Regions from separate parts of the Geodermatophilus sp. URMC 60 genome, predicted to be linked through region 1. Evidence: riboswitches for the same ligand, from Rfam matches in the RefSeq annotation. Region 1 holds a riboswitch; the other holds the start of a gene.
What was found. Region 1 has a riboswitch for cyclic di-AMP ahead of ACWIX3_RS16310 (hypothetical protein). Riboswitches for the same ligand answer to the same signal wherever they lie in the genome.

Region 1 (5,287 bases):
CCGGAAGGACACCCTCTCGTGACGAACCCCGTGGTCCGCGAGCTGATCCAGCGCAGCAACCGGCTGGGCGCCGATCCGCGCAACACCAACTACGCCGGCGGGAACACCTCCGCCAAGGGCACCGAGACCGACCCGGTGACCGGGCAGCCGGTCGAGCTCCTCTGGGTCAAGGGCTCCGGTGGCGACCTGGGCACCCTGACCGAGCCCGGCCTCGCCGTCCTGCGGCTGGACCGGCTGCGCTCGCTGGTCGACGTCTACCCGGGGGTCGACCGCGAGGACGAGATGGTCGCCGCCTTCGACTTCTGCCTGTTCGGCAGGGGCGGGGCGGCGCCGTCCATCGACACCGCCATGCACGGGCTGGTCGAGGCCGCGCACGTCGACCACCTGCACCCCGACTCGGGCATCGCACTGGCCACCGCCGCCGACGGCGAGGCGCTGACCCGCGAGTGCTTCGGCGACCGCGTCGTCTGGGTGCCGTGGCGCCGTCCCGGCTTCCAGCTGGGCCTCGACATCGCCGAGATCAGGGCGAAGAACCCGCAGGCCATCGGCTGCATCCTCGGCGGGCACGGCATCACCGCCTGGGGCGCCACCAGCGACGAGGCCGAGGCCAACTCGCTGGACATCATCCGCACCGCCGAGCAGTTCCTCGCCGAGCGCGGCACGGCCGAGCCCTTCGGCGCCGTCGTCCCCGGTCTCGAGCCCCTGCCGCCGGCCCAGCGGCGGCACCGGGCCGCCGCCCTCGCCCCGGTGATCCGTGGACTGGCCTCGACCGACAAGCCGCAGGTCGGGCACTTCACCGACTCCGACGTCGTCCTGGAGTTCCTGTCCCGGGCCGAGCACCCCCGGCTGGCGGCGCTGGGCACCTCCTGCCCCGACCACTTCCTGCGGACCAAGGTCCGCCCCCTGGTCGTCGACCTGCCGGCGACCGCGCCGGTGGAGGAGGTCGTCGAGCGGCTGAGGACCCTGCACGAGGAGTACCGGGCGGAGTACGCCGCCTACTACTCCCGGCACGCCACCCCTGACAGCCCCCCGATGCGCGGCGCCGACCCGGCGATCGTGCTCGTGCCCGGCGTCGGCATGTTCAGCTTCGGGGCGAACAAGCAGACGGCACGGGTGGCCGGCGAGTTCTACGTCAACGCCATCAACGTGATGCGCGGGGCCGAGGCTGTGTCGACCTACGCGCCCATCGACGAGGTCGAAAAGTTCCGCATCGAGTACTGGGCGCTGGAGGAGGCCAAGCTCCAGCGGATGCCCAGGCCCAGGCCGCTGGCCACGCGCGTCGCGCTGGTCACCGGCGCGGCGTCGGGCATCGGGAAGGCGATCGCGCACCGGCTGGCGGCCGAGGGGGCCTGCGTGGTCGTCGCCGACCTGGACCTGCAGAAGGCGACCGACGCCGCGGCCGAGATCGGCAACGCCGACGTCGCGGTGGGCGTGGCGGCAGACGTGAGCGACGCCGAGGCCGTGGCCGAGGCGTTCCGGTCGGCGGTGCTGGCTTTCGGCGGGGTGGACCTGGTGGTCAACAACGCCGGCCTGTCGATCTCCAAGCCGCTGCTGGAGACCACCGAGGACGACTGGGACCTGCAGCACGACGTGATGGCCAAGGGCAGCTTCCTGGTGTCGCGCGAGGCCGCCCGCATCATGATCGAGCAGGGGATGGGCGGCGACATCGTGTACATCTCCAGCAAGAACTCGGTGTTCGCCGGCCCGAGCAACATCGCGTACTCCGCGACCAAGGCAGACCAGGCGCACCAGGTGCGCCTGCTGGCCGCCGAGCTCGGCCCGCACCAGATCCGGGTCAACGGCATCAACCCCGACGGCGTCGTCCGCGGGTCGGGCATCTTCGCCGGCGGCTGGGGTGCGAAGCGCGCCGCGGTCTACGGGGTCCCGGAGGAGGAGCTGGGCCAGTTCTACGCCCAGCGCACCCTGCTCAAGCGCGAGGTGCTGCCCGAGCACGTCGCCGACGCCGTCTTCGCGCTGACCGGTGGCGAGCTCACCCGGACGACGGGGCTGCACGTCCCCGTCGACTCCGGCGTGGCGGCGGCGTTCCTGCGATGACCGCGAGGACGACGGCCCAGCGGGCATGGCGGCGAGCGCCGGCGAGCGAGGAGCGGAACGGGGTCGGAGCCCGGTCGTGGGCACGGAGCTGACCCTGGCGGCCGTCGACCTGGGCGCCTCGAGCGGCCGGGTGATGGCCGCGCGGATCGGCCCGGACCGGCTCCACCTCACCGAGGTGCACCGGTTCCCCAACCGGCCGGTGCGGGTCGGCGGCACGCTGCACTGGGACGTCCTGGGCCTGTACGCCGGCGTCCTCGACGGGCTGCGCGCCGCCGGCCGGGAGGCCGGACCGGTCCAGGGGATCGGGATCGACAGCTGGGCGGTCGACGTCGGCCTGCTCGACGCCGACGGCGCGCTGCTGGGCAACCCGGTGCACTACCGGGACTCCCGGCACGCGACCGCGGTGCCGGCGGTCCACGCCGTCGTCCCGCCCGAGGAGCTCTACCGCGTCAGCGGCCTGCAGCACCTGCCGTTCAACACGGTGTTCCAGCTGGTCGCGGCGCGGGGGACGGCGCAGTTCGCCGCGGCCCGGACGGCGCTGCTGGTCCCCGACCTGCTGGCGTACTGGCTCGCCGGAGCGGTCGGGGCCGAGGTCACCAACGCCTCCACCACCGGGCTGCTCGACGCGACCACCCGGGAGTGGTCGTGGGAACTGGCCGACCGGCTCGGGCTCGACCGCGACCTGTTCCCCTCGCTGCGGCAGCCGGGGGAGCGGCTGGGGGAGCTGACCGGCGCCGTCCTGGCCGAGACGGGCCTGGCCGGACCGGTGCCGGTGGTCGCGGTCGGCTCGCACGACACGGCGTCGGCGGTGGTCGGCGTCCCGGCGGCGACCGAGCGGTTCGCCTACGTCTCCTGCGGCACCTGGTCGCTGGTCGGCGTCGAGCTGGAGAAGCCGGTGCTCACCGAGGCCAGCCGGGTCGCCGGGTTCACCAACGAGCTCGGCGTCGACGGCACGGTGCGCTACCTGCGCAACGTCATGGGCCTGTGGCTGCTGCAGGAGTCGCAGCGCACCTGGGCGGCGCACGGGCTGCCGGCCGACCTGCCCGATCTGCTGGCCGCGGCCGCGCAGGTGCCTTCCTTCACCGCGCTCGTCGACCCCGACGACCCGCGCTTCCTGCCGCCCGGCGACATGCCGGCGCGGATCGCCGCGGCCTGCGTCGAGGGCGGGCAGACCCCGCCGCAGAGCCAGGCGGAGACGGTGCGCTGCATCCTCGACAGCCTGGCCCTGGCCTACCGGCGCACGGTGCGGCGGGCGGTGGAGCTCTCCGGCCGGGACGTCGAGGTCGTGCACCTCGTCGGCGGGGGAGCGCGCAACACCCTGCTGTGCCAGCTCACCGCCGACGCCTGCGGGCTGCCGGTCCTGGCCGGCCCGGTCGAGGCCGCCGCCCTGGGCAACGTCCTGGTGCAGGCCCGCGGGCTGGGAGTGCTGTCGGGCGGGTTGCCCGAGCTGCGGGCGCTGCTGCGGAACACCCAGGACGCCCGGCTGTACCTGCCGACGCCCGGCTCGGGCGCCACGTGGGACGTCGCGGAGGAGCGTGTCGGTCCCGGGAGGTGACCCGCCGGGGCGGGAGGCGAGCGGCCGGCGTCCCGGGAGGAGCAGCGGTGGCGCGGCCATCGCCGGTTTCTCCGCGTTCCGTTTGCTGTGACGCACATCACAACCTACGGTCGGGTCGCTCGCATTCGCGGGACGGTCTGGCAGCACGCCGAATCCTGCCGCTGGCCCGACCGACCTCGACACACCCGAGGCAGGAACGGGAGATCGCAGACCTCCGGGCCGCGTCAGCGGCCCTCGGGGTGAAGCCGTGACCGCCACGGCCGGGCAGTCCTCCCGCCCGAACCCGACAGCTCATCCCGCAGGCGCGCCCGGAGGATCTCATGAACGAGCACGTCCTCGGCATGCGCCGGCTCGTCCGACCGGTGCGACCCGTCCGTCTGAGCATCGTGGGGGTCCTGGCGCTCATCGCCCTCGCGATACCGGCTCCGGCGATGGCGGCCCCCGACGCCTCGGCCGGCGCAGCACCTGCAGATCTGTGCGCGACGGTCGCCTCGCGGGCCGGCTTCAGCGGTGACCGGCTCGTCACCGCGATCGCGGTGGGCATGGGGGAGTCGTCCTGTCGTCCGGACGCGCAGAACGCCAACGGCCCGACGAAGGGCTGTCCGAGCGGCTCGGTGGACCGTGGTCTCTGGCAGATCAACAGCTGCTGGCACCCCTCGGTCTCCCGGTCCTGTGCCTACGACGCCCAGTGCAACGCCAACGCCGCCTATCGGATCTCCGCCAAGGGCACCAACTTCAAGCCGTGGGTGGCCTACACCAACGGCTCGTACCGGAACCACCTCGCCGCGGCCCGGGCCGCGGTCGGCCGGCTCAGTTGACCCAGGTCACCGGAGGGGGCACGTCACCGTGCCCCTGATCCGGAACCCGTGGTGGGGGTACGCCGGCCGGATCGGCGTGCTCCCACCACGGCGGACCCATCTGGCCCACCCTGCCGGCGCGGTGGGCCGAGCCCGACTCCCGGAGGGTCTCCCCAGCCCCGGTCGCAGGCCTCTCCCTGCCGGAGTCGGCGCAGGTGCACCGGGACGCGGCCGAGGGCGAGCGGCGGTCGCAGGATGAGCGGGGATCGCGCACCGGCGCGCCCGGACCTGAGACCGGGTCCGCAGCGCCGGATCATGCCCGTCATCGCGGCGTTGCTGCTGGTGGTGCTCGCTCCGCCGGCTCAGGCGGCGTCGGCACCGCAGCAGTGTGCAGCCGGCCACGTCCGGCTCACCTTCGACGACGGGCCCCACGGAACCGCCACACCCGACATCCTGGACACGCTGGCGGACCGGGGAGCGGAGGCGACGTTCTTCGTCACCGGGGAGATGACCGCGGCCCGACCCGACATCGTGCGTCGTGCAAGCACGGAGGGACACCGGATCGGGAACCACTCGTGGAGCCACCCGGAGCTCACCACGCTGGACCGGGCGCAGGTGGCGTCCCAGCTCCGGCGCACCAACGAGGTCATCGAGCAGGCCACGGGTCGGCTCCCCAGCGAGTGGCGCCCGCCGTACGGGGCCACGAACCCCGTCGTGGAGGCAGCGGCCCGGGACGTCGGGCTGGACTCGGTGGTGCTGTGGACCGTAGACCCCCGCGACTGGGCGGATCCACCGGCGACGACGATCCGGGACCGGGTGCTGCAGGGCGTGCGGCCGGGGGGCATCGTGCTCCTGCACGACGGCACCGGGCACAACACCC
Region 2 (5,287 bases), 740 kb from region 1:
CCGGGAGCCCCGGTCCAGGCGACCTCGGCACGGAAGGAACCGTGTGCCGCGGGCTGGTCGGCCCACGACAGGGAGACCGGCGCGCCGATGACGCGCTCGAGCGCCCACTCGACGTGCTGGCAGAGCGCCTTCGGGCACGCGTGCACGAAGACGACACCCTGGGTAGACCGTCGCTGCACGAGGCACCTCCATCGACTCGATCGGTCTCGTCTTCCCCAACGGACGATCGATTCGGTGACAGGCTGTGTTTGGCGATCTCGGACCAGGGGTCCTGGTGACAGTGTGCACGATGGTCACCCGATCGCGCCAGTGCGGGCGGGACAGTTGGGACCGATGTGACGGGACGGTCTCGCCCTCCGGCCCTACGTGCTGGTCAGCGGCGGTACCGGACGATCGGACCCACTGGCGGCGGATCCACCGCCACCCCACACACCGTCCACAGGATCTCCCCCGCGGGTCCACAGACGGTGACCCTACGAACGGACCCGTACCGGAAAACGCTCACGCAGCGTAGCCGCGGTCCGTGGACGGGACCCGTTTCGCCAGGCCGGAGGTCAGGTGGCGAGCACGGTCACCCGGTCGCCGCCGGCACCCTTGGCCCGGTACATGGCCTGGTCGGCACGGCTGAGCACCTCGTCCCCCTCGTCGCCGGGGCGGACCTCGGTGACGCCGACGCTCGCGGTGACGCCGGTGTCGGCCCCGGCGCGGGCCACGGCCTCGCGCAGCCGGACGGCCAGGGCCTCGCTCCCGCCCGCGTCGGCCTGCGCGAGGACGGCGAACTCGTCACCTCCCAGCCGGGCCACCGTGTCGGTCCCCCGCACCACGCCGCTCATCGCGACGGCGACCGCCCGAAGGACGGCGTCCCCGGCGGCGTGGCCGCTGCGGTCGTTGACCCCCTTGAACCCGTCGAGGTCGACCAGGCAGACCACCCAGCCGGCACCGGCGGCCGCCGCGCGGTCCAGCCGGTCGAGGAAGGCGCGGCGGTTGAGGCACCCGGTCAGCGGGTCGGTGGCGGCGAGCACCTCGGAGGTGCGCAGCAGCAGCTGCTGCCGCTCGTAGGACTCCCACTGGTTGGCCGAGGCCATCGCGCACAGCCCGACGTAGGTGGCCATGACGGCCCCGATGAAGGACGCCGCGGTGTCCAGGTCGCTGCCGGCGACGCAGACCAGGTAGGCCCCGGTCATGACCGCACCCATCGCGAGGACGCCCCACGGCGGGTAGGCCACCGCCAGGAAGCCGAGGGTGATGAACAGCAGTGCGAACAGCGGGCTGGCCGCTCCGCCGTCCACCCGGGAGCCGACGGTGACCAGGCCGGTGACCGCGAGGCTCCAGCCGTAGAACAGCAGGCTGCCGCGGCGGTCGCGCACCATCGCGGCCACCGGGAGCAGGAGCAGCAGCGGCCCGGCGAGGATCGCGATGCCGGCGAGGGCGAGGAGCACGACGGTGCGCGTGACGGTGCCCGGGGTCAGGAGCGTGTAACCGACCACCGCCAGGGCGGACGCCTCGGTGAGCCAGACGCCCAGCCGCACGTGGCGGACCCAGTAGGCGGCGCGGTCGTCGTCGTCGGCCAGCTGGCGGTACAGCGCGGCGCGGAGCGCGGTCCAGCGGCCGCTCCGCACGTCGTCGCGGCGGGAGCGGCGGTCCGCCACCGGCCTCTCGTCCATGGACGCACCATCGACGTGGACCGACTCCACCTTGACCACCCTCACCCCGCCGAGGGGGCCGACCCGAGCGCGGCGAGACCCACGCCACGCCTGCCGCCGTCGTCCCGGGGTAGGAGGCGGCCATGGCGCTGACCGGGGACACCCAGCACCGGGGCATGGCCGACGCCGGCCGCGACACCGTCGGGCCGATGGTGCTCGGCGCGTGGGACGCCTTCCTCGAGCAGGCGGCGGCCGTCGACCTCGAGCGGCCGACCCGGCTGCCCGGGTGGCGCGCGCACGAGGTCTGCGTGCACCTGGGCTGCTGGGACGACCACGCCGCCCTGCCCGACCTCATCGCCTCGGCGCGGGCCGGAGGGGCGGGGACACCTCCGGACGTCGACGCGACGAACGCGCGGGTGACCGCCGCGCACCGGGACGCCTCCCGGGAGGAGGTGCTGGCCGCGCTGTGCCGCAACCGGGAGGCCACCGCGCGCTACCTGGCGGAGGAGCCTGCGGAGCTCGACACCGCACCGGCGGTCGCCGTCGTCGGCCGGCTGCCGCTGCTCAGCGTGGTCCTCGGGCAGGCCTACGAGCTGGCGGTGCACGGCCTGGACCTGGTGCCCTGCGGGGCGGCCCCTCCCCCGCCCGCGGTGCTGCAGTCCGGGCTGGCCGCGCTGGCCGACGTGACCGGCGCGCTGGCGGCCCGCGAGGGGGTCAGCGGCGGGGCGACGCTGGCGACGCCGGAGGGCGGCTGGGCCTTCGCCGCCGACGACTCCGGCTGGACGGTGCGCCGGATCCCCGCGGGCGACGTCCGCGGCACCGCGGTGGAGGCGCCGGCGGACCTGCTCCTGGAGGCCGCCTCGGGCCGGGTGAACCCGGTCGCCGCGCTGGCCCGGCGCAGGCTGCGGGTGCACGAGCTGGGCGGCCTGATGGCCCTGGCGCCGATCGTGCAGTCGGCGCCGGGCATCCCCGGCGGCCCCATCCTGGCGCTGGCGGCACAGACCCTCGGCGGCGTGGGCGGGCTGCTGGGCCGGCTGCGCGGACGGCGCTGACGGAGGATGCCCGGGCCCGCACCAGGCCCCGTCCAGAGGCCGGCCGCGAGCTCCTCCGGGAGGAGGACGGGTCCTTCTTCAGCAGGCGCCCAGCGAGATGCCGTGCGCCTTGAGCCACGGCATCGGGTTGACCCGGCTGGCGTAGAGCCCGCCCTGGTGCACCTCGAAGTGCAGGTGCGGCCCGGTGGACTGGCCCTTGTTCCCGACGTCGGCGATGTGGTCCCCGGCCTGCACGACCTGGCCGGCGCCGACGAAGAACTGGTTGACGTGCCCGTAGAGGGTGATCTGCCCGTCGCCGTGCTGCACGTAGACGGCCTGGCCGAAGCCGCTGGCCGGGCCGGCCTGCAGGACGACGCCGTCCTCGGGCACGTAGATCGGGGTGCCGATGGGCGCGGCGATGTCGACGCCTTGGTGCATGGTCCCCCAGCGCGGGCCGTAGCAGGAGGTCAGCCGCCCGGCCGTCGGCATGCCGGAGACGTCGGCCGAGCTGGCCAGCGCCTGGCGGGCGCTCCAGGCGGCGCCGGGGTCCGCGGCACCCTGCGAGGCGAGCAGCCGCTCGCCGGCCAGACGGAGCTCCTCGTCGAGGCGGGCCTTCTCCGCCGCGCGGGCGTCGTAGTCGGCCTGCGCCCGGGCGAGGTGCTCGTTGGCGGCGCGCTCGGCCTCGTCGGCCTTGCGGGCGAGCTCGCCGAGCTGGGCGACGGCGGCCTTGGCGGCGCGGTCGGCCTCCTCGACGCGCGCCTGGACGGTGAGGAACTCCTGCAGCTGGTCGGCGCGGTGGTCGCCGAGCTGCTCCATGGTGGCGGCCTGCTGCAGCAGCTCGGTGGGGCTCTGCGCGTCGAGCAGCAGCTCGAGGTCGCCGTAGCGGTCGTCGGCGCCCATGTAGGCCTCGCGGCCGAGCTCGGCGATGTCCTCCTCGGCCTGGGCGACGTCGGCCTGGGCGGCAGCGAGCTCGGCGGCGGTCCGCTCGGCCTCGGCCTGGCCGTGGGCGAGCTGGGCGCGGGCGACGAGGGCGGTGTCGGCGGCGGCCTCGGCCTCGACGGTCATCCGCTGGAGCTGCTCCTCGGCGGCCCTGACCTGCTCCTCGATGGCGGCGACCTGCTCCTCGAGCGAGGCCTGCCCCGGGGCGGCGGGCGCGGCACCGGCGACGACGGGGGTGCCGGCCAGCAGCCCGGCCACGGCGGCGGCGACGACGACGGCCCGGCGCGGGGAGCGCAAGCGGCTGCGGGGTGAGGTGGCGCAGCGGACCACGGCGTTCAGGCGGTGCAGGGTCGCCAAGGCGACGGTTCTCCCATCCTCGCGACCGCCTACCGAGTTAGCTGACGGGTTCGGGCCGGACGGCGCCCTACCTGCCTGCGCAGCACCTGCGCAGGCAGGACTCACCCCAGGAGTTCGGTGGGTCCCCGGTCCGCCTCGGTCCCGGATCGGGACGCCGGCGGTTCGGCGGGGCCGTGCCGAGGCCCTCGGTTCCCGAGGAGCTGAGCCCGGCAGGGCCGTCGGAGAAGCTACACGGATCCCGGGCTCTGGTCACGATCGAGTAACGGACCGAGGGTGCCGCTCGCCGTGCGGGCACCGTCTTCACTACGCGGCGTCAGCACCCGAGCGCGGAGCAGTGACCGCTGGTGCAGCCGTGACTCGCGAGACGACCAGCAGGAACACCAAGATGCTGCGGATTCCCGGCCGGACGGGCTCTGACACCCCGTGTTCGCTGTGATGCCGCGCACGAATTGATCCGATCGGGGGCCTGTGGACGCCGTCCGAGCGTCGTCCACAGGCCCCGGCGCCGGACGCGGAACCCGTGTAGCGGCACCTGCGGGTGCCGATCGTCAGGGGCCGGGGGCGACGCCCAGGGCGTATCCGACGGGCTCGTGCGAGGCTGGCGGTCCGCCAGGCACGCCCTAGGGTCGTGCCAGGACGCCCGGCGCGGAGCGCGGGGCCGGATGGCGGGAGGACACGGGTGTCGGCCCGGAGGAAGGTCGCCGCTGCCGTCGGGGTCGCCGCGGTGGCCGGCGCGGCGGTGGCGCTGTCGCAGTACGTGCCCCCGAACGAACGCGGCCAGGGCGCCGTGGCCACCGGGGACCTCAGCGGCGCCCTCGTGGGCGCCGGGGCGAGCAGCCAGCAGGCAGCGATGCAGGGCTGGACCGCCGGGTACTCGGCCGTGCAGCCGGGCGTGACCGTGGACTACGACCCCGTCGGCTCCGGCGGCGGCCGCGAGCAGTTCACCGCCGGTGGCATCGACTTCGCCGGTTCCGACGCTCCGCTCGACGAGGAGGAGCTCGTCACTGCACGCGAGCGCTGCGGCGGAGAGGTGTTCGAGCTGCCGAACTACATCTCGCCGATCGCGGTGGTGCACAACGTCCCAGGGGTCGCGGATCTCGCCCTCTCCTCCGCGACGCTGGCCGGGGTCTTCGCCCGGCAGATCACGACCTGGGGCGACCCCGCGATCGCCGCGGACAACCCCGGCGTCGCGCTGCCCGCCCTGCCGATCACCCCGGTCAACCGGTCCGACGAGTCGGGGACGACGGAGAACTTCACCGAGTACCTGGCCGCCGCAGCCGGCGACGCCTGGCCGTTCGAGCCGGACGGCGAGTGGCC

Region 2: linked by a shared signal. The riboswitch ahead of ACWIX3_RS12885 (peptidoglycan DD-metalloendopeptidase family protein) and the one ahead of ACWIX3_RS16310 (hypothetical protein) in region 1 are both predicted to bind cyclic di-AMP.

The regions. Positions count from the first base shown of each region.
Region 1 covers NZ_CP199958.1:3,435,207-3,440,493, forward strand. The annotation lists gene ACWIX3_RS16300 (bifunctional aldolase/short-chain dehydrogenase) at 19-2,055, shown strand; gene ACWIX3_RS16305 (rhamnulokinase) at 2,132-3,610, shown strand; cyclic di-AMP (ydaO/yuaA leader) riboswitch at 3,747-3,929, shown strand; gene ACWIX3_RS16310 (hypothetical protein) at 3,931-4,428, shown strand; gene ACWIX3_RS16315 (polysaccharide deacetylase family protein) at 4,723-5,287, shown strand, end outside.
Region 2 covers NZ_CP199958.1:2,692,535-2,697,821, reverse strand. The annotation lists gene ACWIX3_RS12900 (DUF3145 domain-containing protein) at 1-179, opposite strand, end outside; gene ACWIX3_RS12895 (diguanylate cyclase) at 555-1,664, opposite strand; gene ACWIX3_RS12890 (maleylpyruvate isomerase family mycothiol-dependent enzyme) at 1,787-2,695, shown strand; gene ACWIX3_RS12885 (peptidoglycan DD-metalloendopeptidase family protein) at 2,774-3,970, opposite strand; cyclic di-AMP (ydaO/yuaA leader) riboswitch at 3,999-4,120, opposite strand; gene pstS (phosphate ABC transporter substrate-binding protein PstS) at 4,650-5,287, shown strand, end outside.